2 regions of the Ferdinandcohnia sp. QZ13 genome follow, and region 2 is predicted to be linked to the other one. Evidence: a T-box and tRNA genes for the amino acid it is inferred to sense, from the RefSeq annotation. Region 2 holds a T-box; the other holds one or more tRNA genes.
The links. The T-box of region 2 lies ahead of alaS (alanine--tRNA ligase). A T-box ahead of a tRNA ligase gene usually reads a tRNA of that ligase, here a tRNA-Ala.

Region 1: it encodes a tRNA-Ala, which carries the amino acid that the T-box ahead of alaS (alanine--tRNA ligase) is inferred to sense. The anticodon was not compared.

What each region holds. Positions count from the first base shown of each region.
Region 1 covers NZ_JAVIVW010000002.1:213,281-229,547, forward strand. The annotation lists gene RGU12_RS12660 (TnsA endonuclease N-terminal domain-containing protein) at 1-208, opposite strand, end outside; gene glmS (glutamine--fructose-6-phosphate transaminase (isomerizing)) at 562-2,364, opposite strand; gene glmM (phosphoglucosamine mutase) at 2,822-4,168, opposite strand; gene RGU12_RS12675 (CdaR family protein) at 4,201-5,439, opposite strand; gene cdaA (diadenylate cyclase CdaA) at 5,432-6,253, opposite strand; gene RGU12_RS12685 (zf-HC2 domain-containing protein) at 6,393-7,016, opposite strand; gene sigW (RNA polymerase sigma factor SigW) at 7,029-7,592, opposite strand; gene rocF (arginase) at 7,763-8,665, opposite strand; tRNA gene RGU12_RS12700 (tRNA-Ala) at 9,097-9,172, opposite strand; tRNA gene RGU12_RS12705 (tRNA-Gly) at 9,197-9,271, opposite strand; tRNA gene RGU12_RS12710 (tRNA-Lys) at 9,280-9,352, opposite strand; tRNA gene RGU12_RS12715 (tRNA-Gln) at 9,518-9,592, opposite strand; tRNA gene RGU12_RS12720 (tRNA-Tyr) at 9,801-9,885, opposite strand; tRNA gene RGU12_RS12725 (tRNA-Thr) at 9,894-9,969, opposite strand; tRNA gene RGU12_RS12730 (tRNA-Val) at 9,984-10,059, opposite strand; tRNA gene RGU12_RS12735 (tRNA-Glu) at 10,065-10,139, opposite strand; tRNA gene RGU12_RS12740 (tRNA-Thr) at 10,162-10,234, opposite strand; tRNA gene RGU12_RS12745 (tRNA-Asn) at 10,237-10,311, opposite strand; rRNA gene rrf (5S ribosomal RNA) at 10,318-10,433, opposite strand; rRNA gene RGU12_RS12755 (23S ribosomal RNA) at 10,493-13,424, opposite strand; rRNA gene RGU12_RS12760 (16S ribosomal RNA) at 13,696-15,247, opposite strand; gene RGU12_RS12765 (hypothetical protein) at 15,528-15,758, opposite strand; gene pdaB (polysaccharide deacetylase family sporulation protein PdaB) at 15,903-16,267, shown strand, end outside.
Region 2 covers NZ_JAVIVW010000015.1:481,886-498,152, forward strand. The annotation lists gene RGU12_RS16140 (peptidase U32 family protein) at 1-72, opposite strand, end outside; gene RGU12_RS16145 (peptidase U32 family protein) at 96-1,025, opposite strand; gene RGU12_RS16150 (O-methyltransferase) at 1,022-1,672, opposite strand; gene mltG (endolytic transglycosylase MltG) at 1,805-2,944, opposite strand; gene RGU12_RS16160 (DUF1292 domain-containing protein) at 3,127-3,414, opposite strand; gene ruvX (Holliday junction resolvase RuvX) at 3,429-3,845, opposite strand; gene RGU12_RS16170 (IreB family regulatory phosphoprotein) at 3,851-4,117, opposite strand; gene alaS (alanine--tRNA ligase) at 4,265-6,898, opposite strand; T-box leader at 6,952-7,171, opposite strand; gene RGU12_RS16180 (AI-2E family transporter) at 7,232-8,302, opposite strand; gene RGU12_RS16185 (YrzQ family protein) at 8,699-8,830, opposite strand; gene RGU12_RS16190 (YrzR-like zinc ribbon domain) at 8,855-9,043, opposite strand; gene RGU12_RS16195 (PRC-barrel domain-containing protein) at 9,075-9,551, opposite strand; gene recD2 (SF1B family DNA helicase RecD2) at 9,655-12,063, opposite strand; gene RGU12_RS16205 (tetratricopeptide repeat protein) at 12,084-12,746, opposite strand; gene mnmA (tRNA 2-thiouridine(34) synthase MnmA) at 12,844-13,956, opposite strand; gene RGU12_RS16215 (cysteine desulfurase family protein) at 13,970-15,112, opposite strand; gene cymR (cysteine metabolism transcriptional regulator CymR) at 15,164-15,577, opposite strand; gene RGU12_RS16225 (YczE/YyaS/YitT family protein) at 15,591-16,262, opposite strand.

The DNA of each region.
Region 1 (16,267 bases), on a different contig from region 2:
AAGTAAAAAAATAATGTAATTCTAGGTCAGATAGTACATGATGAATTCTTTCTGTCTTCCATCCTTTAGACCTAGTTACCATCCCCTTTGAAGGAACATCATGAATAGTTAACCAGGGTTTATAATTGGAACCCTCTCCTTTTCCACGCCCTTCTTTTATCCACCGACTTATTTGGTCCTGATTAGTTTCTCTTTTTCTTTTAGCCACATTTATTCTCCTTTTAAGTTCTGTCAATCCCTTGCTACGTATAGGTTTTTTGTATAGAGTCTAATATTAGACTCTATACAAAGAAAAAAAACTCTGCCCTTGTTATGGACAGAGTTTTTTAAAAAAGTTGTTATTTTATTATTAATGAATATTAAGGTATAAATTTTCATTTTTTCACCAGAATTATTTTTTTATTAAGCATTAATATGGTAAACTTTCTTATTAATTATTCAACTAATTAAAATTTACAACTTTTTTTGTTGGTTCCACTCTTTTTTTTCTAGTGTTCAACTTTTTTTGTTAGTTACCATCTTTTTTGTCTCTAAACACCAGTCTTAATTTATATTTATTCCTTATTCCACCGTTACGCTCTTTGCTAAATTCCGTGGCTTATCAACGTCGCAATCACGATGAAGCGCTGCATAATAGGAGATAAGCTGTAATGGGATAACAGAGATTAGTGGTGTTAGCATTTCGTTAACAGCCGGGAGCACATAACGGTCTTCCTCTGTTTCTAAGCCCTTCATAGAAATGATACATGGATGTGCACCACGTGCAACAACCTCTTTGACATTCCCACGAATGCTTAGGTTCACATGCTCTTGTGTAGCTAGAGCGATAACCGGTGTTCCTTCTTCGATTAAGGCAATTGTTCCGTGCTTTAATTCTCCTCCAGCAAAACCTTCTGCTTGGATATAGGAGATTTCTTTTAGCTTTAAGGCACCTTCTAAACCAACAAAGAAGTCCATCGCACGACCGATAAAGAAGCAGTTACGAGTTGTTGTAAAATACTCCCACGCGATTGCTTCCATTACTTCTTTGTCATCACAAAGAGCCTCCATGCTGTTTGCGATAATACCGAGCTCTTTGGCTAGGTCCATCCCCACCATGATTCCCTTTGATTCTGAGGTTACGTAGGCCAGGATTGCAAGTACGGCTAACTGAGCAGTGTATGCCTTTGTTGATGCCACTGCAATTTCAGGACCTGCATGTAATAGCAAAGTGTAATCAGCTTCACGAGACAGTGTTGAACCTGGGACATTAGTAATCGTAATGGACTTGTGGCCCATTTCTTTGACATGTACTAAAACCGCTCTGCTGTCAGCAGTTTCTCCACTTTGTGAAATAAAGATGAATAATGGTTTCTCAGATAGTAGTGGCATATTGTAAGAGAATTCGCTAGAAATGTGAACCTCTACTGGAATGTGCGCCATTTTTTCAATGAATTGCTTCCCAACAAGACCAGCATGATAACTAGTTCCAGCAGCAATGATATAGACGCGGTCTGCTTCCCTCATTGCTTCGACAATACAAGGATCAATTGACAATGTACCATTATCGTTTTGATATTCTTGAACAATCTTTCTCATTACCAAAGGCTGTTCGTCAATTTCCTTCAGCATATAGTGTGGGTAGGTTCCCTTTTCAATATCACTTGCATCTAGCTCTGCTGTATATGGGTCACGGTTGATTGCTTCACCCGTTAAATTTTTGATTGTGACAGACTCTTCTTTAACAATGACAATTTCTTTATCCATTAACTCGATATATTGATCGGTTACCTGAAGCATTGCCATTGCATCACTTGCGACAACATTAAAATTGTCTCCAAGACCAACAAGAAGTGGACTTTTGTTTTTCGCAACATAGATCGTTTCCTTGTTTTGCTCATCAAGCATTGCAATCGCATAGGATCCCTTTAGAAGGCTTAATGTCTTACGAAATGCCTCTTCAACTTCAAGTCCCTGATTTACAAATTGCTCAAGTACTTGAACAACAACCTCTGTATCCGTATCACTTTTTAACTCCACGTTTTGTAAATACCCATCCTTAAGCTGTGTGTAATTTTCAATTACACCATTATGAACAAGAGTGAACCGTCCAGAAGATGCTTGATGTGGGTGTGCATTGATTTTACTTGGCACTCCATGTGTTGCCCAACGTGTGTGCCCAATCCCCGCCGTAGCAAATAAACTTTGATCTACCGCCTCACGAAGTGTTGCAATACGACCTTTTTCTTTAAAAACATGAACACCTTCATCATTCATCACTGCAATTCCAGCTGAATCATATCCACGATACTCGAGCTTTTCTAGTCCCTTTAACAAAATATCCTTAGAGTCTTTCTGTCCAATAAAACCTACAATTCCGCACATAAATTAAGTTTCCTCCCTAAAAAAGGGAACAAGAAAGCACGGGGCTAACTTGCCCCTTTTTTTCCATATTTATCTGTTTACTCAATCATATCCTTCTGTTTGTGCAGAGAGTCACCCCTCTGTTTTACCAAAAAGGAATTGCGGTCGTGATTGATGACAACCGGGAGGCATCCGCCGAAGTTTCGATAAACCTCCTCCTCGTCAACTAAACCTGTAACAACAGCCTATGCTTTGTTACTTTTTCCGTTCATGGTTTAGTTCTGGCGCTTTAAAAATGATTATGAATGATAGTCTTATCCCTCCTTCTCCACAATAAAAAAGAACAAGAACAATAATACTACAGAAAATCCAAAATCGTCAATCAAAACATGGAATAAATTTTCCATGTATACTAAAAAAATATGCAAACGTGGAACAGGTTGTGCCAAGTTTGCATATTTTTAATCAAATTGTATAATTACTCCGCACCCATTTCTGTTTTTACAACAGCTACGATACGGTCTACATATTCTTTACATTGCTCTTCTGTTGGAGCTTCTGCCATTACCCTTACTAAAGGCTCAGTTCCTGAAGGTCGTACCAAGATGCGACCATTACCATTCATTTCAGCTTCTACCTGTTCGATAACCTCTTTGATCACAGGATTATCTGTAACATGGTATTTATCTGTAACTTTCACGTTCACCAATAGCTGCGGGAACTTTTTCATTTCACTTGCAAGCTGTGATAAAGGTTTCTTCGTGCTCTTCATGATATTAACTAATTGCAGACCTGTTAATAGTCCATCACCAGTTGTATTGTAATCTAGGAAAATGATATGTCCTGATTGTTCACCGCCTAGGATATATCCACTCTTCTTCATTTCCTCTACAACATAGCGGTCACCAACAGCGGTTTGTACACTTGCAATATCATTCTCTTCCAAAGCTTTATAGAAGCCTAAATTACTCATTACCGTGGAAACCACTGTTTGTTGCTTTAATCGACCTTGTTCCTTCATATGCTTTGCACAAATATACATGATTTGATCACCATCAACGATATCGCCATTTTCATCAATTGCAATAAGACGGTCTCCATCGCCATCAAATGCCAATCCAACATCCGCGCCCTTTTCTTTTAAGAAAGCTGCTAGCGCTTCTGGATGAGTAGAACCTACACCATCGTTGATATTAAGGCCATTTGGAGAAGTCCCCATTGTAGAAATATCTGCATCTAGATCAGCAAATAAATGCGTAGCTAGGGAAGATGTTGCCCCGTTAGCGCAATCTAATGCCACATGGATACCTGTGAAATCCTCTTCCACTGTTTGCTTTAAGAATTGAAGGTATTTTTGACCACCCTCGAAATAGTCATTTACCTGTCCTAATTCAGCCCCAACTGGACGCGGAAGCTGGTCTTCAGGTAAGTCTAATAGTGCTTCAATTTCATTTTCCTGTTCATCAGAAAGCTTAAATCCATCTGGACCAAAGAACTTAATTCCATTATCTTGGACTGGATTATGTGAGGCAGATATCATTACGCCCGCCTCAGCCCCTAAAGCCTTTGTTAAATACGCTACACCTGGAGTCGAAATGACACCTAAGCGCATAACCTCTGCCCCAATGGATAATAGACCTGCTACAAGCGCACCTTCTAGCATATGACCTGAAATACGGGTATCGCGGCCTATTATAACCTTTGGTCTTTCTTTATCCTTTGTTAACACATAACCTCCAAATCTTCCTACCTTAAATGCAAGCTCTGGAGTTAATTCGCTATTTGCAACACCACGTACACCATCTGTACCAAAATATTTTCCCATTTTAAATGATCTCTCCTTTTGCAGATACTTCCTTACCCTTCTATTTCGGTGATTCGTATCTTTGCCTTTTCTTGAGGTAATGCCCATGTCACATTATCTGGGCCCTTCACATTTATATCTACATCGTGTTCACCAATTCCTAGGTCAGTCACATCGATAAATACATCAAGGTTGGTAGGACTTGTCCCTGCTATGACACTCGGTGCACCCTGAATTTCTAAATCGAGGGTCCCTGCTTCAGGATTTAAAAAGGTTAGTGCAAATTGGGCACCCAATCCTTGGCTTCTAATTGATAAATCTGAGAAGGTTTCCGATATCTCTTCTTCGACATCGACTGTTACTTCGATTTCCTGTGGGGATACCTGGATAACCCCTTTCGGAATCGGAACCTTCACTTTAACTGTTGAATCTTCCTTAATTTTATCAAGATCGATTTCACCTTCTATAGAAGAAATGGCATCAATGATCTCTTTTGGACCAAATATTGTAACCTGATTTGGCGTTGGCGTAATATTAACTAAGCTTAACCCATCCGCAAGTTTTCCTTTCTGCTTAAGGGTAAATGATACGGATTTATTCGGGCTAACAATTGGTACCGTAATTTCAACAACATTCGGCTCAACCGTGACCGACAATACATTTTGATTTTTATCATACACAGCTACTCTTGATTCCTGTGTAAATGTTTCCGTAACTCCCTTAAGGTCGACAACCGCTTTTACTAACGCAATTCTTTCAATTTCCTCTAAGGCCCCGGTTATTTTAACAACTCGAGGTGCCACTACTGGTTGTTCGATCGTATATCCATTTGCTACTTGGTCACGATTAACAAAATCGACTTCAACAGGGAATTCCTTTGTCACCTTTTCCTGAATAACGACGGTAATTTCAGCAGGATCAATTTTCACTTTAATTTTATCAGATATATTTCGATATTGTAATTTTACCTTATGGGTGCCAACAGATAACTGAGTAAGGTCTGCATATACTTCAATTTCCTTTTGAAGACCTTCTCTCTTGGTAACGCCTGATGGACCTTCTATAGTAACATTTACGTATTGAGGAACCCCCGATACCACTAGATTTTGATCATCATAGTAAGTATTTACCGGAATTTCCGTTAGTGTCTCTGAATAATTTGAAAATAACGGAATCCCTGCAGGACTCTTGGATGCAGGTTGATTTTCAAAACTGACAGATGCAAATAAGAGCAAAGCAATTAATAAGGCAATAATCCGTGTAACCCAACGATTATCCATTAATTTATCCATTCTTTTTCCCCCTCCATTGCCAAAGTGGATGAGAGGTATTGCTTTCGTTCGTAATTAGTTCTTGTTTTAGTAAATCCCGAAATGCATCAGGTTTCAAATCACGGTGTAATTCTCCATTCTTTGTTAATGACACAGCTCCGGTCTCTTCTGATACAACGATGGTAATGCTGTCTGTTACCTCACTAATCCCAAGTGCAGCTCGGTGCCGCGTTCCTAATTCTTTTGAGATAAATGGACTCTCTGAAAGCGGTAGGTAACAAGCCGCAGCCGCGACCTGATTTTTTTGAATAATGACGGCTCCATCATGTAGAGGAGTATTTGGAATAAAAATATTGATTAGTAACTCTGATGAGATAGCTGAATGAAGTGGGATCCCGGTTTCTACATAATCCCCCATTCCCGTTTGTCGCTCAACTGAAATGAGTGCACCAATACGGCGTTTTGCCATATAATCGGTAGCTTTTGTGATCGCTTCAATTAATTTGGCCTGCTGATCATCTTCATCCGTACCACTTCTGGAGAATATTTTTCCGCGCCCCAGCTGTTCCAATGCCCTTCGCAATTCAGGCTGGAAGATGACGATAATCGCCAAGAATCCCCAATCCATTACCTGGTCCACTAACCAAAACAATGTATGTAATTCTAATAGGCTACTCAATAAGCGGATAAAAACGATTACGATAATGCCCTTTAATAGCTGAACAGCTTTTGTTCCGCGTATAAGGGATAATAATTTATATATCACATACCAGACAAGGAGAACATCTAAAAAAATGCCGAGGTAACCTAGTAATGGGAGTTCATTAAATGACATTCTCACACTTCCTCTATGAAATAATCCAACAACATAGTTAGCTATAATATTATATCATATAACTTTCATGTACCAATTACAAATTGGTAGGAGGATAAGCACAAATTCAAAATAGAAAAAGACCACCGTGACCGATGGCCTATTCTTCTTGATCAAAAATGTGAATTGCATCTGTTCCTACCTTTTTTATATGGTACCAAAGCCACTCAAACATCTGGTTGACTTCTTTAATTTCACCAGTAACATTTCCAGCTGAGGCCATATAATTCTCACCATTTATCACTGTGACATCTCCGTCCACTGCTCCCTCAATTACAATCTTTCCGTTCTTTACAACGACATCACCTTTTACTGTTTCGCCTTCGGGAACTATGACGGTATTGTTTTCCACAATTAAATTTGGTTGCTTTGAAACAGAGAATTGCTCACTTTCACTCCAGACTGAAAAAAGACTTCCTGCCATTAATAATAGAAAGAGTGAGGCTGCTGTCAACATTGGATGCTCTCTAAACCAGCGTCTAAAACTCACAGTACGTTTTTCCTTCGGTAGATTTTGCATGACCTTTAATGTGAAATCGTTAGGTGCGGAAATGTGAGAAGTACTTTGTACCAACGCAATGGTTTTCTTTAGCTCATGAAAATGTTGATGACATGATTCGCATGTTAGCAAGTGCTCACGTAGTAGCTTCTCTTCCTCTTCAGAAATGTCTTCATCTAGGTAATTGTGCATTAGTTCAATCATGTTGTTTTCTGAACAGTTCATTCTTTCTCACCCCTATACATGTCGAAGCTGGTTTCGTAATGCTTCTCGACCTCTGTGAATTCTTGTTTTTACCGTACCCACCGGTAGGTCAAGAATTCCACTAATTTCCTTTAGCGAAAACTCCTCGATGTATTTTAAAACAATAACCGAACGATACTTATCTGGAAGCTTCATTATTTCCGATTGAATTAACTCTTGAAGTTCCATCGTTTCTAGCTCGTCCTCCGGTAATGCAGCATCTGCGGCAATCTGCGAGTACATAGTTAGTCCATCTGAGCCTGCAAGCTCAGCATCTAGATAGTAGTCAGGCTTTTTCTTACGAATGCGGTCAATCGACAGATTCGTTGCTATCCGATATAGCCATGTTGAGAACTTTTTATTCAAATCATAGCTATGAATATTAACATATGCTCGAATAAAGGCTTCCTGTGCAATATCCTCTGCCTCATGTCGGTTTCCAAGCATACGATAGCATATTTGAAAAACCTTGTCTTTGTAAAATTCTACTATTTCCGCAAATGCATTCTGATCTCCATTTTTTATCTGCCTAATTCTGTTTTTGATGATAGTCTCCATTTTGTATACCTCCGCCACTGCGGGTATCATTATTTACGATTCACCTTTAAAAAGGTTTCATTTTCTCCATAATTTTCATTTTAACAAATTTTGGCTAGTTTATGTGGTGGAAATCAAAACTTTATAAATAAAAACCACAGTACCTCACTTAAAGAGATACTGTGGCGTCCTCACAAAAGTTTTTCTCCAAATAAAGAACCCATTAAAGCAACAGCAACTGAAGCTGTTTTATTTTTATCATCTAATATTGGATTAACCTCTACGAATTCAGCAGATGTTATTAATTTGGATTCCTCCAACATTTCCATCGCTAAATGACTTTCACGGTAACTAATCCCGCCAAGTACTGGGGTTCCCACGCCTGGCGCATCATGTGGATCAAGACCATCTAAATCTAATGATAAGTGTACACCATCTGTTCTTTCTTTTAGATATAGAATCGTTTCTTCCATGACCTTTGTCATCCCTAGACGATCAATTTCATGCATCGTATACACTTTAACCCCTAGCTGCTTAATTAATGCTTTCTCACCTTCGTCGAGTGATCTTGCCCCAATAATGACAACGTTTTCGGGATTGATCTTTGGACTATATCCAGCAATATCAGTAAGACGTTTATGACCAAGTCCAAGGCTTACAGCAAGTGGCATTCCATGAATATTGCCAGATGGCGATGTATCAGCCGTGTTTAAATCGCCGTGAGCATCATACCATATGACCCCTAAATTTTTATAATGTTTAGAAACCCCAGCGAGAGTTCCAATGGCAATACTATGGTCACCACCTAAAACAAGTGGAAATCTTCCATTCAGTATCACCTCATCAACCGTAGCAGCAAGCTTCTCATTGGCTTCAGATACTTTCTCAAGGTTTTTCAAATTTTCATCATTGGCCACTTCCTCACGAGTTGGACGGGTGATTTCGATATCGCCTAAATCATCTATATCATAGTCAAGCCTTTCTAATCGTTCAACAACACCAGCATAACGAATGGCACTTGGTCCCATATCAACCCCTCTACGCATCTGACCTAAGTCCATTGGCACCCCAATGATTGATATATCCTTCTTCATGATAAAATGCCCCCTCTCCCATATATTCTATTGTAACTGCTTTCAACAGATTGACTCAACTCAACAAAATCATGTATATCTATACAGTTTGGAAGGGGGATGAGATGGTATTTTGTTTGCAACTGGATAAAGTTAGGAAATAATAAATTTATTCAGCGCGTTATCACCCTTGCAACTGGAGATTATTAGGAGATGCAGTGCTTATTAAGTGCGTTATTACGCCCGCAACTGGAGATTATTAGGAGATACCTTGTTTGTTAAGAGCGTTATCACGCCCGCATTTGGAGATCATTAGGAGATGCTGTGCTTGTTAAGCGCCCTTATTACACCCCATACCTATATTAAGTCAGGAAATTGTAAAACAGAAAAGACATTAGATTAAGGCAAAAAAAAATAAACCTTTGAGGTTTATTGAATATACATCATGGTATTGGTGGAGCCTAGCGGGATCGAACCGCTGACCTCCTGCGTGCAAAGCAGGCGCTCTCCCAGCTGAGCTAAGGCCCCTAAATATGAAAAAGAAGTAGTTCGTGGAGCGGAAGACGGGATTCGAACCCGCGACCCCCACCTTGGCAAGGTGGTGTTCTACCACTGAACTACTTCCGCATAAGAGATGAGCCATGAAGGACTCGAACCTTCGACCCTCTGATTAAAAGTCAGATGCTCTACCGACTGAGCTAATGGCTCGTACGCGAGATTGGTGAATAATGTGTTTATGTAATCGAATTGAGTACATCTACGACGTCCCAATCTCAGAAAGCCAGTTCAAGTAGCATCTCGATTGGTACGCTGAAGCTTATGCTTCGAAGCTTACTCGTTCGTGCTCTACCGACTGAGCTAATGGCTCTAAAATGGCTGGGCTAGCAGGATTCGAACCTACGAATGACGGAGTCAAAGTCCGTTGCCTTACCGCTTGGCTATAGCCCATTGATTAAACTTCATGAAACTTCTTCGAAAATGCTTCACGAACTTTCATCCGGAAATTTGTTGTATTCAATTACCCTATTATCTTGCGCAATCAGCTACAAAATATGAGTAATTTTACTAATTAAATCTACAATTCCCATAAAAATAGCCTACTTCATCCGTTTGAACTCGTCCAAAGAAAGAATAAAGGCTTATAAAAAACCGTAAATGGTGGAGGGGGACGGATTCGAACCGCCGAACCCTGAGGGAGCGGATTTACAGTCCGCCGCGTTTAGCCACTTCGCTACCCCTCCATTTAAGGTGGTGCCGGCTAGAGGACTTGAACCCCCAACCTACTGATTACAAGTCAGTTGCTCTACCAATTGAGCTAAACCGGCAAAAGTTAAATTAATGGTGGAGGATGACGGGATCGAACCGCCGACCCCCTGCTTGTAAGGCAGGTGCTCTCCCAGCTGAGCTAATCCTCCAAAAATGGTGACCCGTACGGGATTCGAACCCGTGTTACCGCCGTGAAAGGGCGGTGTCTTAACCGCTTGACCAACGGGCCAATTAAGAATTCCCTTTTTTTAAGCTTCCAAGCGGGCTCGAACCGCTGACCTCTTCCTTACCATGGAAGTGCTCTACCAGCTGAGCTATGGAAGCAATGGCTCCGCAGGTAGGATTCGAACCTACGACCGATCGGTTAACAGCCGATAGCTCTACCACTGAGCTACTGCGGAATAAATGCCTAGCGACGTCCTACTCTCACAGGGACAAAGTCCCAACTACCATCGGCGCTGAAGAGCTTAACTTCCGTGTTCGGTATGGGAACGGGTGTGACCTCTTCGCTATCGCCACTAGACTATATGAAGGATTCATTCCCTCAAAACTAGATAACTAAAACATTCATTAGAAGTGATTTTGGTTAAGTCCTCGATCGATTAGTATCAGTCAGCTGCACATGTCACCATGCTTCCACCTCTGACCTATCAACCTCGTCATCTTCGAGGGATCTTACTAGTTTAACACTATGGGAAATCTCATCTTGAGGGGGGCTTCATGCTTAGATGCTTTCAGCACTTATCCCTTCCACACATAGCTACCCAGCTATGCCCTTGGCAGGACAACTGGTACACCAGCGGTGTGTCCATCCCGGTCCTCTCGTACTAAGGACAGCTCCTCTCAAATTTCCTACGCCCACGACGGATAGGGACCGAACTGTCTCACGACGTTCTGAACCCAGCTCGCGTACCGCTTTAATGGGCGAACAGCCCAACCCTTGGGACCGACTACAGCCCCAGGATGCGATGAGCCGACATCGAGGTGCCAAACCTCCCCGTCGATGTGGACTCTTGGGGGAGATAAGCCTGTTATCCCCGGGGTAGCTTTTATCCGTTGAGCGATGGCCCTTCCATGCGGAACCACCGGATCACTAAGCCCGACTTTCGTCCCTGCTCGACTTGTAGGTCTCGCAGTCAAGCTCCCTTGTGCCTTTACACTCTACGAATGATTTCCAACCATTCTGAGGGAACCTTTGGGCGCCTCCGTTACTCTTTAGGAGGCGACCGCCCCAGTCAAACTGCCCACCTGACACTGTCTCCAAGGCCGATAAGGCCTTCGGGTTAGAATTTCAATACAGCCAGGGTAGTATCCCACCGACGCCTCCACCGAAGCTGGCGCTCCGGCTTCCAAGGCTCCTACCTATCCTGTACAAGCTGTACCAAAATTCAATATCAGGTTGCAGTAAAGCTCCACGGGGTCTTTCCGTCCTGTCGCGGGTAACCTGCATCTTCACAGGTACTATAATTTCACCGAGTCTCTCGTTGAGACAGTGCCCAGATCGTTACACCTTTCGTGCGGGTCAGAACTTACCTGACAAGGAATTTCGCTACCTTAGGACCGTTATAGTTACGGCCGCCGTTTACTGGGGCTTCGATTCAGAGCTTCGCTTGCGCTAACCCCTCCTCTTAACCTTCCAGCACCGGGCAGGTGTCAGCCCCTATACTTCGCCTTGCGGCTTCGCAGAGACCTGTGTTTTTGCTAAACAGTCGCCTGGGCCTATTCACTGCGGCTTTTCAGGGCTATTCACCCTAAAAAGCACCCCTTCTCCCGAAGTTACGGGGTCATTTTGCCGAGTTCCTTAACGAGAGTTCTCTCGATCACCTTAGGATTCTCTCCTCGCCTACCTGTGTCGGTTTGCGGTACGGGCACCTTCTACCTCGCTAGAAGCTTTTCTTGGCAGTGTGGAATCAGGAACTTCGGTACTATATTTCCCTCGCCATCACAGCTCAACCTTACGGTAAGCGGATTTGCCTACTTACCAGTCTAACTGCTTGGACGCGCATATCCAACAGCGCGCTTACCCTATCCTCCTGCGTCCCTCCATTGCTCAAACGGTAATGAGGTGGTACAGGAATTTCAACCTGTTGTCCATCGCCTACGCTTTTCAGCCTCGGCTTAGGTCCCGACTAACCCTGAGCGGACGAGCCTTCCTCAGGAAACCTTAGGCATTCGGTGGAGGGGATTCTCACCCCTCTTTCGCTACTCATACCGGCATTCTCACTTCTAAGCGCTCCACCAGTCCTCTCGGTCTGACTTCGCTGCACTTAGAACGCTCTCCTACCATTGTTCGTAAGAACAATCCACAGCTTCGGTGATACGTTTAGCCCCGGTACATTTTCGGCGCAGAGTCACTCGACCAGTGAGCTATTACGCACTCTTTAAATGGTGGCTGCTTCTAAGCCAACATCCTGGTTGTCTAAGCAACTCCACATCCTTTTCCACTTAACGTATACTTTGGGACCTTAGCTGGTGGTCTGGGCTGTTTCCCTCTTGACTACGGATCTTATCACTCGCAGTCTGACTCCCGAGAATCAAGTCTTTGGCATTCGGAGTTTGACTGAATTCGGTAACCCGATGAGGGCCCCTAGTCCAATCAGTGCTCTACCTCCAAGACTCTATACTCGAGGCTAGCCCTAAAGCTATTTCGGAGAGAACCAGCTATCTCCAAGTTCGATTGGAATTTCTCCGCTACCCACACCTCATCCCCGCACTTTTCAACGTGCGTGGGTTCGGGCCTCCATTCAGTGTTACCTGAACTTCACCCTGGACATGGGTAGATCACCTGGTTTCGGGTCTACGACCACGTACTATGTCGCCCTATTCAGACTCGCTTTCGCTGCGGCTCCGTCTCTTCAACTTAACCTTGCACGGGATCGTAACTCGCCGGTTCATTCTACAAAAGGCACGCCATCACACATAAATGTGCTTTGACTACTTGTAGGCACACGGTTTCAGGTTCTATTTCACTCCCCTCCCGGGGTGCTTTTCACCTTTCCCTCACGGTACTGGTTCACTATCGGTCACTAGGGAGTATTTAGCCTTGGGAGATGGTCCTCCCAGCTTCCGACGGGATTTCACGTGTCCCGCCGTACTCAGGATCCACTCAAGAGAGAACGAAGTTTCGACTACAGGGTTGTTACCTTCTCTGACGGACCTTTCCAGGTCGCTTCGTCTACTTCGCTCTTTTGTAACTCCGTATAGAGTGTCCTACAACCCCAAGAGGCAAGCCTCTTGGTTTGGGCTATCTTCCGTTTCGCTCGCCGCTACTCAGGAAATCGCGTTTGCTTTCTCTTCCTCCGGGTACTAAGATGTTTCAGTTCCCCGGGTCTACCTTCTCTTACCCTATGTATTCAGGTAAGGATACTGCCCCATTACGAGCAGTGGGTTTCCCCATTCGGAAATCTTCGGATCAATGCTTACTTACAGCTCCCCGAAGCATATCGGTGTTAGTACCGTCCTTCATCGGCTCCTAGTGCCAAGGCATCCACCGTGCGCCCTTCATAACTTAACCTATTCGGCTTTGATAAGCGTCGAATCTCTTTGTCACCTCATTCGTCATCATCCTCACGTACGTTAAAGTACGCTCCGGTGATTCCTCAATCGGTTCCTCGACATTCTCGCTTCTCATTCACCTTTAAGTTTTAAAGAACTTTACTTCAATGAATGTTTTGTTACGTTATCTAGTTTTCAAGGAACGAATTTGAAAGTACAAAAGCACTCTCAAAACTGACCACAATACAAAGCGTCTTTTTATGAAGTTCGTAGAACTTCAGTTTCCTTAGAAAGGAGGTGATCCAGCCGCACCTTCCGATACGGCTACCTTGTTACGACTTCACCCCAATCATCTGTCCCACCTTAGGCGGCTGGCTCCTTACGGTTACCCCACCGACTTCGGGTGTTACAAACTCTCGTGGTGTGACGGGCGGTGTGTACAAGGCCCGGGAACGTATTCACCGCGGCATGCTGATCCGCGATTACTAGCGATTCCGGCTTCATGCAGGCGAGTTGCAGCCTGCAATCCGAACTGAGAATGGTTTTATGGGATTGGCTTAACCTCGCGGTTTTGCTGCCCTTTGTACCATCCATTGTAGCACGTGTGTAGCCCAGGTCATAAGGGGCATGATGATTTGACGTCATCCCCACCTTCCTCCGGTTTGTCACCGGCAGTCACCTTAGAGTGCCCAACTAAATGCTGGCAACTAAGATCAAGGGTTGCGCTCGTTGCGGGACTTAACCCAACATCTCACGACACGAGCTGACGACAACCATGCACCACCTGTCACTCTGTCCCCCGAAGGGGAAAGTCCTATCTCTAGGAGTGTCAGAGGATGTCAAGACCTGGTAAGGTTCTTCGCGTTGCTTCGAATTAAACCACATGCTCCACCGCTTGTGCGGGCCCCCGTCAATTCCTTTGAGTTTCAGTCTTGCGACCGTACTCCCCAGGCGGAGTGCTTAATGCGTTTGCTGCAGCACTAAAGGGCGGAAACCCTCTAACACTTAGCACTCATCGTTTACGGCGTGGACTACCAGGGTATCTAATCCTGTTCGCTCCCCACGCTTTCGCGCCTCAGCGTCAGTTACAGACCAGAGAGCCGCCTTCGCCACTGGTGTTCCTCCACATCTCTACGCATTTCACCGCTACACGTGGAATTCCGCTCTCCTCTTCTGCACTCAAGTCCCCCAGTTTCCAATGACCCTCCACGGTTGAGCCGTGGGCTTTCACATCAGACTTAAAGGACCGCCTGCGCGCGCTTTACGCCCAATAATTCCGGATAACGCTTGCCACCTACGTATTACCGCGGCTGCTGGCACGTAGTTAGCCGTGGCTTTCTGGTTAGGTACCGTCAAGGTACCGCCCTATTCGAACGATACTTGTTCTTCCCTAACAACAGAGCTTTACGATCCGAAGACCTTCTTCGCTCACGCGGCGTTGCTCCGTCAGACTTTCGTCCATTGCGGAAGATTCCCTACTGCTGCCTCCCGTAGGAGTCTGGGCCGTGTCTCAGTCCCAGTGTGGCCGATCACCCTCTCAGGTCGGCTACGCATCGTCGCCTTGGTGAGCCGTTACCTCACCAACTAGCTAATGCGCCGCGGGCCCATCTGTAAGTGATAGCTAAAAGCCATCTTTTAATACGAGACCATGTGGTCTCATATGTTATCCGGTATTAGCTCCGGTTTCCCGAAGTTATCCCAGTCTTACAGGCAGGTTGCCCACGTGTTACTCACCCGTCCGCCGCTAATCTTTGGGAGCAAGCTCCCTCAGATTCGCTCGACTTGCATGTATTAGGCACGCCGCCAGCGTTCATCCTGAGCCAGGATCAAACTCTCCAATAAGAGTATTGATTGCTCAATAAGTTTGTTACTTAGAATTAACGTTGACGCTTGTATTGTGTTCAGTTTTCAAAGAACTTTTTTGATTTATCGCTCAGAAGCGACTTTTTTAATATAACATGCTGACAAATTGGAGTCAACATTTTTTTGAAACTTTTTTTGAAATCAATCATCGTCATCGACGACGTTTATTAATATATCATCATCTAAATCGCATGTCAATAATCTATTTTCATTATTAAAAGAGGACCATATCTATGTAATATAATCCTCACCACTTCATTTATCCCTTTTTACTATTTACCTTCTTTGAACGAATATACCTGCTGCATTCTGATGGTTCAGCAATTCTTTTAAATAAACGAAATAAGATTTGATATCTTTCTTCCATTGCTCTTTTTACGATATGGTCGATCCTTGCATCGCCCACATCAAATAGGATTTCGTCCATCTCTCTTTTTAGAAGGTATTCTAATTCTTTAACTTCCTTCTGATCAACTAATAATCCAATCATAGTTTCACCTCAAATTTATTGTAATTCTAGTTATTACCAGAATTAGTTATTTTATGAATCAATTTCCCCAAGAGTTTTACACATACAAATGCGGTGACAAGCATATTATTTTTACAGAAGATGTATTGGACAAGGAGGATAAAAATGAATTTTTTCTACATCCTGAGTAGCAAAAGGATTAAACAAACATTTATTATTCTTTTCGCTTCCTTATTTACAGCCAGTATTTTTTATATAGAGAAAGGCAATATTGCTCCTGTTTTTTCAACAGAAAATGGTCCACGTGTGATTTATACAGGAGAAAAAAGCGAAAAGACGGTTGCACTTACTTTTAATATTAGTTGGGGAGATACAAAGGCACTCCCTATTATCGACACCTTAAAAAAGGAAGGTGTCAAAAATGCAACATTCTTTCTTTCTGCTTCCTGGGCTGAGCGTCACCCACAGATTGTGGAACGGATTGTGAAGGATGGACATCAAATTGGCGTCAAAGGATATGATTATAAAAA
Region 2 (16,267 bases):
TGGCTTCTTGATAATTACACGTTTGCCGTCTACTATTTTTGAAATTGGTTCTCTTTCAACTGCTGTTGACATGCATTTTCCTCCTCTTTGTCTAATCAGTAGACCGTTTCTTTAAAGTAGAAACCTGTGTCTAGTGGCCGATTGATTGGTTGAAGTACTTCAAGTTGCGCTAATAGATCATCCTTGATGTCCTCATATTCATCCCGATTTTCTACACATAAGTCTATTGCTTTTCGATAAATTTTGGTTACTTCAAGGAGATATTCAGACGATTTTAAAATTCCTTCGATCTTAAAGCTGTCAACGCCAGCATCAATCATTTCTTCCAATTCGTCGATAATACAAACATCATTCGGGCTCATAATATGTGTACCATTTTCATCTTCAAAAACCGGGTATTTATTGTTACGCTCTTTGTCAAATAAGAACATATCTTTTTCTTTTTTGCGGTTTTCGATTTCCATCACATTGCCTTGATATTCAAAATAGTTTCCAACTAGTGATCGCTTTGATTGGAACATACACATCATGCCATGTACTTGAACCTCAATTTCAACCTCGGCATTTTCTTTTATTTCAACAATTGCATCCATATTTAATTCACGAGCAAGCACGGCACGCTTTGCACCTTTTCTTCCCCAGTAATTACATGTATACCAGTTTGTCGCAGTCGTTTCAGTATTCCAGTGAAGCTTCATTTCCGGTGCAACCTCACGGACAGTCATTAGTACTGCTGGGTCCCCAAACACAATTGCATCTATTTTACTATCCCGTAAGAATGCGATATAGTCTGCTAACTCATCCACTTTTTCATTATGGTAAATGGCATTCATCGCAACATAGATTTTTGCATCGTGAGCATGGGCAATTTCAACCGCTTGAACGATTTTCTCTCGATTAAATTCCCCTGCAAGACGTAACCCATATCGTTGTTCACCTATTATAAACGCTGTTGCCCCAGCCTGTATCAATGGTTCAATATCTTCTACACATATAGGCGTGACCAGAAGTTCTGGTTTCTTCATTCCTTAACACCTCTTCTTTTACTTAATGCAACCCCATCCCCTACGGGTAAGATGGTCGTTTGATAATCTGGGTGTGCGAGGAGCCACTCGTTATACGATTTAATCTTTGTTACGAGATTTCGAATTCTTTTATTCTCGATTTCTTCCTCCGCCACAAGCCCTTTAAATAGTACATTATCAGTGACAATTAAGCCATCCTTTGAAAGACATTTTTCATAGATGTCAAAAAAATGTCGATATTGGCCTTTTGCTGCATCAATAAAAATACAATCAAATTCACCATGTTTTTTTATTTCGTCTGCAACTTCTAGAGCATCTCCAAAAATCACTTCTATTTGGGAGCTTGTACCAGTCCGTTCAATGTTTTCAACGGCTTTTTCATATCGTTCTGCGTCCCTCTCAAGAGATACGATTTTAGTTCCAGGTAGTGCCTGTGCCATCCGTATTGCAGAATAACCAATCGCAGTACCAATCTCGAGAATTTGCTTTGGTTGAGATATTCGCAGTATTTGAAGCATTGTTTCAATGCCTACTAGTTCCATAATTGGTACATTATTTTCTTTAGCATAATGTTCAATTTCTTCAACGATTTCGTTCCTTTTTGGAAGCAGGGCTTCTAAATATTGGGTTATTTTACTTGATAACAAGAAAAAAACCTCCATTTCAATATGGTGGTGTCGGATATAATATAGTTTTTTTGTTTTTGTATGATAATAATTTTGCAAAGTTTATTTTATCATAAAAGAAAAGGGAACGCCATATTGCGTTCCCTGGAAACGTTACTCTTGTTGATTCGTAATATATTGTGCTTTTTTTGCATTATGTTCTTCCAATGTCTTCGAGTAATATACTTCCCCTGTTGGGGCTGCTAGGAAGTATAGAAAATCTGTTTCAGCAGGGTTTAGTGCCGCTGATAAAGATGATTCTCCGGCATTGGCAATCGGACCTGGTGTTAAACCTTTAATTTTATACGTGTTAAACGGTGAATTCACTTCAAGATGATCGTATAGTACGCGCTTCTTATGCTCTCCTAATGCATAAAGAACAGTCGGGTCTGTTTGAAGTGGCATATCAGTATCTAAACGATTATAAAACACGCTAGAAATTGTCTCACGATCTGTTTGTGCTGTCGCTTCTTCCTCTATTAATGAAGCCATGGTTAATAGTTTATGAGTTGAATCAATATACTTATTTCCTTCCATAAGCCCTACATATTTTACGAGAATTTTTTCCGTTTGATCTAGCATTGTTTCGACAATTGATTCAATTGACGGCTTTTTCTCGAAAAACGGATAGGTAGCAGGGAATAAATATCCTTCAAGGGGATGCTTAATATCCTCGTTTAATATTTCTTCCGTTAAGATGCTTGGATATTTACTGATTAGATTACGAACATACTCAGTATCATCCATTTTATTGATGACTTCCTCTTTTGTATAGCCTGTTTGTTCAGCAATAATTGTTGCAATTTCCTCAAGCTGTTTTCCTTCTGGGATTACCATTTTAAAAACAGGTTCACCCATGAAAATTCCGGATTTCAAACTTTCAATAATTTCATCAAAGTTCATAGATTGATTAAGTGTATATTCCCCAGCCTGAAAACCAGATTCATTTTTAAACTTTGTGTAGTAACGAAATACCTTTGCATTTTTTACAACTTCATGTTCCTCAAGAATACGGGCGATTGCTGATGGTGATGAACCGATTGGGATAGTAACCTCGACAGGTTCTTTGTTTGTAGGGTCTACTGGCTCAAGTGCTGATTTTATATATAAATAGCCTCCGCCGATTATTCCAGATATAGCTACTAGTAATATGATAAAAATGATGAATACGATCTTACGGATTGTTTTGGCTTCACTATGCCGTTCTTGCAGATTCTTTTTGTATAACTCTTTTTTCGAATCGTTATCTGACATCTATTGTAAATCCTCCCCTCACTCGAATTATTATACTACATTTTTTTATCTAATTCGTCAATTTTAGGAAAGAATTCACTAGAATTTTGTAGTTTTTTCTAAAAAATCTAGTTGTTTTTAAGTAGTTGAGGGCTATATGGGGAGATGTTTTTGGGAAAAAGAAAAAACAGCGCGCGGCTGTTTTATTCTTCTCCTTCTTCATCAAGGAATGTATTTAACATTTCTTCAACTAGATCCCATTCTTCTTCTGTTTCAATAGGTTGAAGTTCTCCATCTTCTCCATCCTCAGATGGGCTAAAGCTTGATGCGTGAATCTCGATATCTTCTTCATCCTCATTTTCATCACTAACTGGATAATATAGGACATAAGACTTTCCAAATTCTTCTGACTCGAATGTAAATAATACTTCACAAAGAATTTCATTTCCTTGTTCATCAATTACCGTTATTTGCTTTTCACCATGTTCCATGTAAATCCACCTCATTAATTTTTACTATCTAGATACCCCTGAAGAATCATGACCGCGGCCATTTTATCGATTACTTGCTTTCTCTTTTTTCGACTTACATCTGCGGATAATAAGACTCGTTCGGCTGCTACTGTTGAAAGACGCTCGTCCCATAAAACAACCGGCAATCCAAATTTCTCATTAACCATATTAGCAAAATGCTGACTGGCCTCGCCACGAGGTCCAATTGTCCCATTCATATTTTTCGGTAAACCGATAACAACCGATTCTACCTCATAATCCTTGATGATTTCGCCAAGGCGTTCTAAACCAAACTGCTGACGTTCTTCATTGATCTTAATTGTTTCAATGCCTTGAGCAGTCCAGCCCATTTCATCACTGACGGCGACACCGACTGTTTTTGAGCCGACGTCTAAACCGAGAATCCTCATTCGTTTTACCCCTCACGATGGATCTTTAAGTATGATTTAACTAGCTCCTCAATTATTTCATCTCGTTCAAGCTTGCGGATAATATTCCTCGCGTCATTATGACGTGGAATATATGCAGGGTCTCCAGATAATAAATATCCAACAATTTGATTGATTGGATTATATCCTTTTTCTTGAAGAGCATCATAGACATTGAATAATACTTCATTTACATTTGTTTCAACTGGTTCCTCTGGAAAGTTGAATTTCATTGTTTTATCAAATGAGCTCAAGTTCTGCACCTCACTCTTTAGATTCTGATGTTTGAATCCGGGCATGTAAATCTTACCATTCATTGTACACTAATCACAACTAAATAGAAACAAGAAGTGACAATTTGTATCATCCTTACACCTAGGATGATACAAATTTGTTGATTTTTAGATATTTTTTACCCATTCTTCTACAAATTGCAATGCTGATTCAAGCTGGTCTGGATTTTTACCACCTGCTTGGGCCATATCCGGGCGGCCACCGCCACCACCGCCACATCGAGTTGCAACTTCCTTAATTAGTTTTCCAGCATGGAAGCCTTTTTCAATCAAGTCCTTTGTTACTCCTGCCGTTATGTTTACTTTATCATCGTTTACAGAACCTAAAACAATTACTGCTGAACCAAGCTTTTGTTTTAAATCATCAACCATTGCACGAAGATTATTCATATCTTGGGCATTTACCTTACTATATAAAACAGTTGCACCATTAATTTCTTTTGCTTTGTCGACAAGGCTACCTGCTTCAATATTGCCAAGCTTCGCTGAAAGTGATTCATTTTCACGATGTAAATTTCGAATTTCATGCTGTAATGCTTCAATTCTGCTTGAAACTTCAGCCGGCTTTGTCTTTAAAAGATTCGCCGCTTCGTGAAGCATTTTAACTTGGTCATTGATAACATGGTATGCTGCTTTACCAGTTACAGCTTCGATACGGCGTGTTCCTGCCCCAATACCTGATTCAGAAACAATCTTGAATAACCCAATTGTTGAAGTGTTTGGTACATGGCAACCACCACAAAGTTCCAAGCTATAGTCGCCAACCTGAACGACACGTACAATTTCACCATATTTCTCACCAAATAGTGCCATAGCCCCCATCGCTTTTGCTTCCGTTAGGGATTTATAATCTATATTTACAGGGATGCTGCTCCAAATTTTTTCATTCACAATTGATTCAATTTGCTCAAGCTCTTCAGGCTTAATTTGACCGAAATGTGAGAAGTCAAAGCGTAAACGATTGGAAGTTACGAGTGAACCCGCTTGGTTTACATGAACTCCAAGGACATCCTTTAATGCTTGATGTAAAAGATGTGTTGCCGTGTGGTTTTTAATAACCCCACCTCGGTTTTCTTGGTCAACCTTGGAATGTAGTTGGTCTCCTTTGGCTAGACTTCCTTTTTCAATCACAACACGGTGAAGATTTTGACCATTTGGTGCTTTCTGAACGTCTTTCACAATCAGCCTTGTTTTTACATTTTCAATGGTACCTTCATCAGCGATTTGTCCACCACTCTCGGCATAGAAAGGTGTTTTGTCTAAAATAAGTTGAATTTCTTCACCCTCATTTGCCTTCTCAACTACTTCTCCATCTTTTACGATTACAAGAACGGTTGATTGTGCTTCAAGTTCATCATAACCAACAAACGTACTTTCTACTTTTATTTCCCCAAGAACACCACTTTGGACTTGCATGGAATCGACATCTTGACGAGCAGATCTAGCTCTATCACGTTGGTTTTCCATTTCGCGTTCGAATCCATCGTGATCCACCTTCATGCCTTCTTCTTCAGCATATTCCTCTGTAAGTTCTACAGGGAAACCATACGTATCATACAAACGGAAAACATCAACACCTGCAATGGTGTCACTACCTTTTGCTTTTTCCTTTTGAATAACAGTAGATAAAATAGCTAGTCCATCATGTAATGTTTCATGGAAGCGTTCCTCTTCTGTTTTCACAACTTTTTGGATAAATTCTGTTTTTTCTTTGACTTCCGGATAAAAATCAACCATGATTTCGCCTACAACAGGAACAAGCTCATACATAAACGGGCGATTAATTGATATCTTTTTTGCGTAACGAACGGCACGTCTTAATAATCTTCGAATGACATAGCCTCTTCCTTCATTGGATGGAAGTGCTCCGTCACCTACCGCAAATGTAACTGTACGGATGTGGTCAGCAATAACCTTGAATGCCTCATCTTTTTCGTTTTCTTGACCATATTTTTCACCAGAAATGGACTCTGTTGCCTCAATAATTGGCATGAATAGGTCTGTGTCAAAATTGGTAGGCACATTTTGAATAACAGAGCACATTCTTTCAAGACCCATACCAGTATCAATATTTTTCTTAGGGAGTGGAGTATATGTACCGTCTGGGTTATGGTTAAATTGTGAGAACACAAGATTCCAGATTTCTAAATAACGTTCATTTTCTCCCCCTGGATATAATTCAGGATCATTCGGGTCATTCCCAAATTCGTCACCGCGGTCAAAGAATATTTCTGTGTTCGGACCACTTGGACCTTCACCAATATCCCAGAAGTTTCCTTCTAAACGAATAATGCGCTCTTCAGGAATTCCAATTTTTTCATTCCAAATTTTATGTGCCTCATCATCTTCTGGATGGATTGTAACGGAAAGTTTCTCAGGATCGAATCCAATCCAGTCTTTGCTTGTTAAGAATTCCCATGCCCACTCAATTGCTTCTTCTTTGAAATAATCACCAATTGAAAAGTTTCCAAGCATTTCAAAGAAAGTGTGATGTCTTGCTGTTTTCCCTACATTTTCAATATCATTTGTACGAATGGATTTCTGTGCATTACAAATCCTAGGGTTTGCGGGAATAACACGTCCATCGAAGTATTTTTTTAATGTAGCTACACCACTATTGATCCAAAGTAAAGATGGATCTTCATGTGGAACTAAAGAAGCACTTGGTTCAACAGCATGCCCCTTTGATTTAAAAAAATCTAAAAACATTTGTCGTACTTGAGCTGATGTTAATTGTTTCATTTCATAACCTCCAATATCATTTTAGACATAAAAAAATACTCTAATCCCTAAAAAACAGGGACGAGAGTATGCTCGCGGTACCACCCTGATTATGGACGTCAAAAAATAAGAAACGTCCATCACCTTCGTATATTGATAACGGTATTCACCGGTAGGTTTTCCTACACTCAGGAGTAGCGTTCTGTTACCCTTCATCCGAAATTCCTCTCAGCCATGGAAATTCCTCTCTGGTTCGATGGTCCTGTAACATACTGATTCCTTCATTGTTTTCGTTTGTAATACATCATTTCTTGTCAATTATATTCAAGTCAAAAATGTTTGTCAATCCTGGTGCTATTCCTTATTAATAACAGTAAAATGCTGCTTGGCATGGATGATAAATACCTTTAAAATAGCCACAACCGGAACGGCGACGATGAGTCCTACAACCCCACCTATTTCTCCACCTAATAAAAGTGCCGCAATAATTACAATGGGATGTAGTCGTAGGCTTTTTCCTACGATAATGGGCGACAGCAGGTTTCCTTCAATAAATTGAAGTCCGAAAACGACAATGATTACAATAATCACCATCTTCATTGATATTGTAGCGGCAATTATGACTGCAGGAATGGCACCAATAATCGGTCCAAAGTAAGGGATAATGTTTGTAACCCCAACAATACTTCCAAATAACAACGGATACTTCATTCCAGATATCCAAAAAGCCAAGGTCGCTGTTGCACCTACAAGCAGACATACGAAGAGCTGCCCTCTTATATAATTCCCCAATGACTCATCAACATCTCGAAAAAAAAGTTGCCCCGCTTTTCTAAGTTTTCTTGGAGTCATGTACCAAAGCGCTTTTATCATTTGGTCATGGTCCTTTAACAAATAAAAAACAATGAACGGAATGATTGCAATTATAAAAATGGAATTGAGAAGAGCTTTTAAAAAGTAAATCGTCCGCGAAAGCAGATAATCTACATAGTTTTCAACTGAATTTAGCAAATCATCAAGCTGCCCGTGAACAAAAGCTGGAAGCTGTGATGTTCCTGATTCGATTTCTTTTAACCACCCCCTGTACGTTTTACTGAATTCAGGAAAACTTTCGGCAAGATCCCTAAGCTGCCCAAGAATCACCGGTATTCCTTTATATATTCCGATTCCAATTCCTCCGAAAAAAAGGAAATAGATAAGCAAGATAGCAAGTGATTTCGGAAGCCCTCGATGGTTGAGTTTGTCTATAATCGGATGAAGCAAATAGGTGATAAAAACAGAGATGATAAAAGGAATTAAAAATGTTTTTAAGAGTGACACAATCGGGAGCCAGATCGGAGCCAATTTTAAAAAAATATAAATTGTCAAAAACGCTATTAATAATAGTGATATTCTAAAAATCCATTTGACTCGATTTTCATTCAACTGTTCTCACTCCCTCACTAGTAGTTTTTGGATTCTAAATGGTTTTATACAGACGAGCTGTTGGCAGATTGCATTGTAAAAATACTGATTTTTTTGTGAAATGATACCCGAAAGGATGTGATAGATTGATTATTAAGTCACGTGATAAAAACGTTGAACGAGAACTATTTCGATCTTAAAGGTCCGCGAAAAATTAGATGTAGAGGACGAAAACAATTTTACTTGGCCTTCTAAATGAATGCCTCATTTTAAACAACTTTTACTTGGGGGCACCCACTATACCGATAAACTCTTTTTTACGATATACGTACATAAATTCGGAAACGTTGGATATACCGAAAACCTTATTTTTGTATTTGTAAACCAAAAAACCCCACATCCGTGGGGTTTTTCATATTAAAACATTTTCGTAATGCGTTTACGCATTTTTTTCATGTTGCGGGCAGACATTACATCTGTTCTTTGCATAATTCCGTATGCCGCAGCACCTAGACCCATCGTGATTAGGGAAGTCATAGCTTTATTCATAACCTCTTCACTCCTTGTTTAGGATTACATACTGATCCTTCTATCGTCGTCAGCAAACAGATCATCCAACGAGCTGAGTGTGCCATCTTCCTCTACCTGATGTGTGAATATTTGTCCTTTGTTTATAGATAACTCGATAAAACATCCCCAGCAGTAATATTGGTTAACACCAATTTTACCGATATCTTTACTTTTACAATTTGGGCACTTCACAGGGTACACCTCACATCATGGAATTCCTAAGTTAAACATCAACGACGATGACATCTTCGCCAATTTTTAAAGGTTTCTCGGTTTTAACAACCTTTTTTCCTTCAGTAATATCAGCAAAAAAGCCATCCGTTACTTCATACCCTATAATCGTGCCCACTTCTTCTGAAAAATATACATCTTCAAGTAAGCCTAATTTTTGTCCTTCAGCAGACAATAATGGCTTTCGGAATAATCCATGATGGGTGTGTAAAAAATAAGTCGGTGTATCGGCCTCGTGATCTAGATGCTCAAGCATCTGCACATCCGAAACCATGATACCATCATCTCCTATGGCAGAGATGCTTTGGATGGGGACTACTCGATCTCGTTCAAATAGTCCTTTTCCTTTCATAATCAAGGCATTTACCTTACCATCTGATGTGATACAAAGATCAGCAACTCGACCGATTACCTCGGCAGAATTTTCATCATAAATCGGTAAATTCTTGAGAAGTGAGAATGTCCGCAAAGATAATCGCCACCTTCCGAACATTACTTATCATTTACTTTCAGGCATTTAGTCATACTGCACAAGAGTTACCAAAAGAAAAAAGCCGGGGTTCTCCCGACTTTTATTCAGCCTCCAAAAAATCATAAGGCGATATGCCCGCCATTCCGATATTCGGATCTGTTTGAAAAAGCATATCATAATAGGACAAAGCCTCTTTAGGCTCTGAAACAGACTCTGTGCCACCTTCCATGATACCAAAGGTTGCTTTTAATTTTTCGCATAAGGTGGTTTGGCGGTTTGTATCATTCGCACGTTGAACACCTTGGCGTAAGGCATCATCTTCACCACAAAGAATTAAAAAGTTTTTAGCTCTTGTAATGGCTGTGTAGATCAAATTTCGGCGTAACATTCGATAATACCCTTTAACAATCGGTAAGATAACGATTGGAAATTCACTACCTTGTGATTTATGGATCGAACAACAATAAGCATGTGTGATTTGATTCAAGTCTTGTTTTGTATAGGTAACTTCATTTCCTTCAAAATTGACTACAACCATGTCCTGTTTTTCTGTATTTTCTTTTGCATAAAAAATTGATTCAATTTCACCGATATCTCCATTAAACACATTATTTTCAGGCTGGTTAACTAATTGGAGAACCTTATCGCCCCTGCGGTAAGTAATATCTCCGTATTTTAATTCCCGCTTCCCATGTACTGGTGGATTGAAAAGCTCTTGCAGCATGACATTTAAACTGTCGATCCCAGCAGCACCACGATACATGGGTGCCAAAACTTGAATGTCCCTGACAGAGTAACCCTTCTTTTTCGCATTGTCAGAAACCTGTCTGACAACCTCGAGAACCTGATTTTGATAACATTTTATAAAGGACCGGTCTTTTTTAGGCGCTGAAATATCCTGTGGCAGATTGCCTTTTTTAATTTCGTGAGCTAATTCGATTATCGAAGAGCCTTCAGATTGTCGATAAATATCTGTCAAACGTACTGTTGGTAAAACGTCTGAAGCCAATAAATCCTTTAGAACTTGTCCAGGACCGACCGATGGCAACTGGTCTTCATCCCCTACTAAAATGACTTGAACATGCTCTGGTAGTGATTTAAATAACTGATTGGCTAACCAAATATCCACCATTGAAACTTCATCGACGATCAACAATTTACCATTAATGGGGTTGTCTTCATCATGGCTAAAACCTTCAACTCCGTTCCATCCTAACAACCTGTGAATGGTGACAGCTGGAAGTCCGGTTGATTCACTCATTCTTTTTGCCGCTCGACCAGTTGGTGCAACTAAAACAACAGGAAAAGGATTTTCAGAATTATAATCCTTCGGGTCCAATGAGCATCCATGCAACTCCCCGTATAATTCAACAATTCCTTTAATGACGGTTGTTTTTCCTGTACCTGGACCTCCTGTTAGCAGTAGCATTGGCGACATTAAGGCTTTTTGAATGGCATCTTTTTGTGAAGGTGCATATTGGACTTTAATTCTTTCTTCAAGTGCACCTAGTGCTAATAAAAATTCTGACTCTGGAAAAATATCCTCGTATTCGGTTTGTTCCATAATCCGCTTAATATTGGTGACGAGTCCTTTTTCTGAAAAATAAAGGGACGGAAGGTAGACCTTGTCCTCTTCTATGACAAGTTTGCTTTCTTCGGTTAAGTTAATCATTTCCTTTGAAATATCGGTCGCAATGACTTCTTCTCGGGAATTTTGCTCTAATAATTGTTGGACACGCGTGATTAAATCTTCGACTGTCAGATAGACGTGTCCATCTTGCAATGAATCTTGTTCAAGTATGTATAAACAACCCGCTTTAATTCGATCCGGGTGGTTTCCGGAGATTCCTAACTGACGTCCTAGTTCATCGGCTCTTCCAAACCCGACTCCTTCTATATCCTCGACTAATTTATAGGGACTATGTTGAAGAATTTCAAGGGTCTGCTCTTTATACATTTGGTAAATTTTCATCGAAAGCTGAGGACCAAATCCATATTGGGAAAGGCCAATCATAATTTGTTCAAGACCTTGGTGTTCTTGAAGGGTATCGTATATCTCCTTCGCTTTGTCCGCTGAGAGCTTATCAACCTCCTGCAAGATGGCTGGATTCGCAATAATTTTTGATATTGCTCCTTCTCCAAGAGTTTCAACAATTTTTTCCGCCGTCTTTTTCCCGATTCCTTTAAAAAGATCACTTGAAAGATACTGGACGATGCCTTGTTTTGTGTGGGGAATTTCTTTTTGGAATTGGTCAACGTGAAACTGGATCCCAAATCGTGGATGCTCTTTTAAGCGGCCAAAAAAGATGTAGGTTTCATTTTCATGAATGCGAGGGAAATACCCCGTAACAACTGCTTCTTTTTCATGATAATCTTCATTTGTCTCTTGAAGCCTGATACGAACAACAGAATATAAATTTTGCTCATTATGAAATATGGTAACTAAATGAGTACCCTTCATGTATTTACGTTGTTCATTAAATAAATCTAAAGATTCCTGTTGTTCCACAAGTATTCCCTCCCTATCATTTATTCGCTTAATGCTTCACTAACAATTTTCTTTCCATTTGCAGCCAACATATGGTCTGGTTGAATTTCCAATGCTTTTTCAAACATGTTGAGTGCTTTTTCATAATCATTTTTAAAGCCAGCATAAGCCACTCCTAAGTTATAATAAGCATCTGAATGTTCTGGCTCTAGTTCGATGACACGATTAAATGTTTTAATAGCTTCATCAATTACAGATTCTCCCGCTAAGCAAAGTCCGTATTGGAATAAAGCATCTACGTCATTTTCGTTAAGCTCAACTGCTCGTTTCATATAAGGCAATGCAAGCTTTGGTTGACCTAACTGATTCAAAGTCATACCGAGCATAAAATAGGTATCACTATTGTCGACTCCCGCTTTTAGAGCTTTTTCGAACATATCCTTTGCCTTGATAAAATCATCCTGGTTGTAAAGAAGGCTACCAATTCCGTAATAAGCAGTTCCCATTCCCTCATTAAGCTCTAGTGCTTTGGTAAAAAAAGCAATAGCTCTTTCGGGATCTCCAACTGCTGATAAAAGGTTACCGAAATTTATATAGTAAATGGGCTCTTTCGGATTTTCCTCAATAGCTTGTGCAAAGCATTTTGCTGCTTCCTCGTATTTTCCCTCTTGCATATATTCAATACCTTGTTTATTTAAATCCAATGATATTCAACTCCAATTAACTTTTGTGCAGTTCATATTATAACACAGGAAAACCCCAACCCTAAATATAGAGTTGAGGTTTGAATGAAGTTTAACTTTATCCAACATATGTTAGACGTTCGCCATTTTTAAAGACTTTATCAATCGTTGCACCACCAAGGCATTCGTCCCCATTATAAAAGACAACAGCTTGTCCAGGTGTAACCGCTCGAATCGGCTCGTCGAAAATTACTTTTACTGTATTTTCGTCGACCTTTTGTACTGTTACGGCATTATCCTGTTGGCGATAACGGAATTTCGCTGTACATTTAACATCTTGCTCAGGTTTGTTATCTGATACCCAGCTGACATTGGTAGCTAAGATGGAATCAGAATAGAGATATTCATTATGGAAGCCTTGGTCAACATAAAGAATATTCTTCTTAAGGTCTTTACCAATGGCAAACCATGGTTCACCGCTTCCGCCAATGCCTAAGCCATGACGTTGTCCAATTGTATAATACATTAAACCATCATGTTTTCCCTTAACTTCTCCTGAAAAGGTCACCATATCACCCGGTTGAGCCGGCAAGTAATTCCCTAAGAATTCTTTAAAATTACGTTCACCGATAAAGCAAATTCCCGTACTATCTTTTTTTGTAGCGGTGGCTAAGTTTGCTTTTTTCGCTAGTTCTCGTACTTTTGGCTTTTCAATATTTCCAATTGGAAACATTACTTTTGAAAGCTGTTCCTGGGTTAGTTGATTTAAAAAATAGGTTTGATCCTTATTTTCATCGACTCCACGGAGCATTTTATATTCTCCGTCTCTATATTCAACACGAGCATAATGCCCAGTCGCTAAATAATCCGCACCAAGTGTTAAGGCATGCTCTAAAAAGGCTTTGAATTTGATTTCTTTGTTACACATGACATCTGGATTTGGTGTTCTGCCTGCTTTATATTCGTCTAAAAAGTAGGTGAACACTTTATCCCAATATTGCTTTTCAAAATTGACCGCATAATAAGGAATACCGATTTGATTGCAGACTCGGATTACATCCTCATAGTCTTCAGTTGCTGTACATACGCCATTTTCATCGGTATCGTCCCAGTTTTTCATAAAAATCCCGATGACATCATAGCCCTGCTCCTTTAATAAAAGTGCTGCAACAGATGAGTCTACTCCACCAGACATCCCAACTACTACACGGGTATCTTTTGGATCTTTCATGTTTCCACCTCCTCTAAAGAGTTAATCGTTTGACAATTTTTGCTGTTTCTAATGCAGCCGTTCTTATGTCCTCAATGGTGTTTCCGAGACCGAAGCTAAAACGAATTGAAGAAGTGATTCGATCAGAATCCTTTCCGAACATGGCTACAAGTACATGTGATGGGTCAATCGAACCCGCCGTACAAGCAGACCCGCTTGATGCGGCAATTCCTGCCAAATCAAGGTTGACCAGCATGGACTCAACATTCGTTCCAGGAAAATAAATATTTAATACATGTGGCAATGACTTTGATAAATCGCCATTAACTTCAAAACTTACATCTTGTTCCTTTAAGACAGAAACAAAAGTCTGTTTAAATTCCTGATATAACGATTTTTTTTCACTCATCGTTCGTTTTGCTAATTGAACAGCAGTTTGTAAGCCGGTGATTCCTGCAACATTTTCCGTTCCAGCACGACGTTTCTTTTCTTGTTCGCCCCCAAATAATAATGGCGCCACTTTATTACCTTCCCTCATAAATAAAAATCCGGTTCCTTTCGGACCGTTGATTTTATGAGCTGAAACGGAGAGAAGGTCAATTTTGTACTCATTTACATCTATATCAACCAGTCCATATGCTTGGACGGCATCTGTATGAAATACTGCCTGATGGTCTTGAAGAAGTTCGCCAATTTCCTTAATCGGTTGAAGTGCACCAACTTCATTGTTGCCAAACATAATTGTTACAAGAATGGTTTCTGGAGTTAGGGCTGCTTCAACATCACTAACAGAAATAAGTCCAGCCTCATTAACCGGCAAATACGTTACAGTATAGCCTTGTTTTTCGAGATGTTCACAAGTATGAAGGACAGCGTGATGTTCAATAGCAGACGTAATAATATGTTTGCCTTTTCCTTGCATCGCAAAGGCCGTTCCCATTATCGCTAAATTATCGGCTTCGGTACCACCACTTGTAAAAACAATCTCATTTGGCTTTGCATGGATGCTTTCGGCAATTGATTGTCTTGCTTCATCAACGGCATGTCGACCTTTTCGACCGAAATAATGAATGCTTGATGGATTGCCAAAAATCTCAGTCATGTATGGAAGCATACTCTCCACAACATCAGGGTGCATGGGGGATGTAGCTGCATGATCTAAATAAATATGTTGCATCAATGCGCCCTCCTTTTTTTAAAAAGTACCTATGATTATGCCATGTTTTTATTAAATATAAAACATATATGCATCATTGCCATCGCTATAGCTTGCGAGGTCTTCAAGTGTTGTACTGTCTAACACTTCTTTAACAGCGTCTCTTATTCTTATCCATAATTCCCTTTTAGCTGGCTCTTCATCCTCTAAAACCTCTACCGGGCTAATAGGTCCCTCAAGGACGAGAATAACGTCACCCGCTGTAATTTTGGTTGGTTCGTCCCCAAGAACGTAGCCTCCATAAGCTCCGCGAATGCTTTTTACCAGGCCTGCATTGCGTAAAGGAGAAATTAATTGTTCTAAATAATGCTCAGATAGCTCATGTTTTGCTGCAATCGATTTTAATGAGATCGGTCCTTTTCCATGATTCTTTGCAAGTTCAATCATGATTGTCAGACCATATCTGCCTTTTGTTGATATTTTCATTACATTTACACCCCTAATTACTAAAATGATTCGCTTCAATCACTGGTGCTTTATCCAGTTTGCGTTTTAATCCATCATGCATTTTCTGACATTGTGGCAATGCAAAACCTGCGATGTACCCAATTCCTACACAATATACTAAGGTTCCTACGAAAACAGGACCACCTAACAACCAACCAATTGTTAATACAGTAATTTCCATTCCTAAACGAATATATTGCACTTTCCACTTAGAAATTTCAGTTAATGCTAACATCAAACTATCCCTTGGGCCTGCACCTACCTTTGCGGAAATATAAATTCCCATTCCGTAGCCATTAATAAGGAGCCCTAACAGCAACATCATAATTTTCCCGGTAAAGGTTTCAGGTGTAACGAGGAACGGAACCATCATGAACATATCTATAAAAATACCCACCGATATCATATTTAAAAAAGCACCGATTTGAGGCAGTCGCTTTAATAAAAATGAGGAAAGAAACAAAATAAAAAAGCCGACAATGATCGACCAGGTACCAATGGTAAGACCAATTTGTTTATAAAGTCCGATATGCAAAACGTCCCAAGGGGATGCCCCAAGATCTGCTTTGATAATCATGACAATCCCCAATGACATAATTAACAAGCCGATAAAAAAAGTTGACCATTTCAACATTGGGTGGTCTAAGCTAGTCTGAACTCGCATTCTCT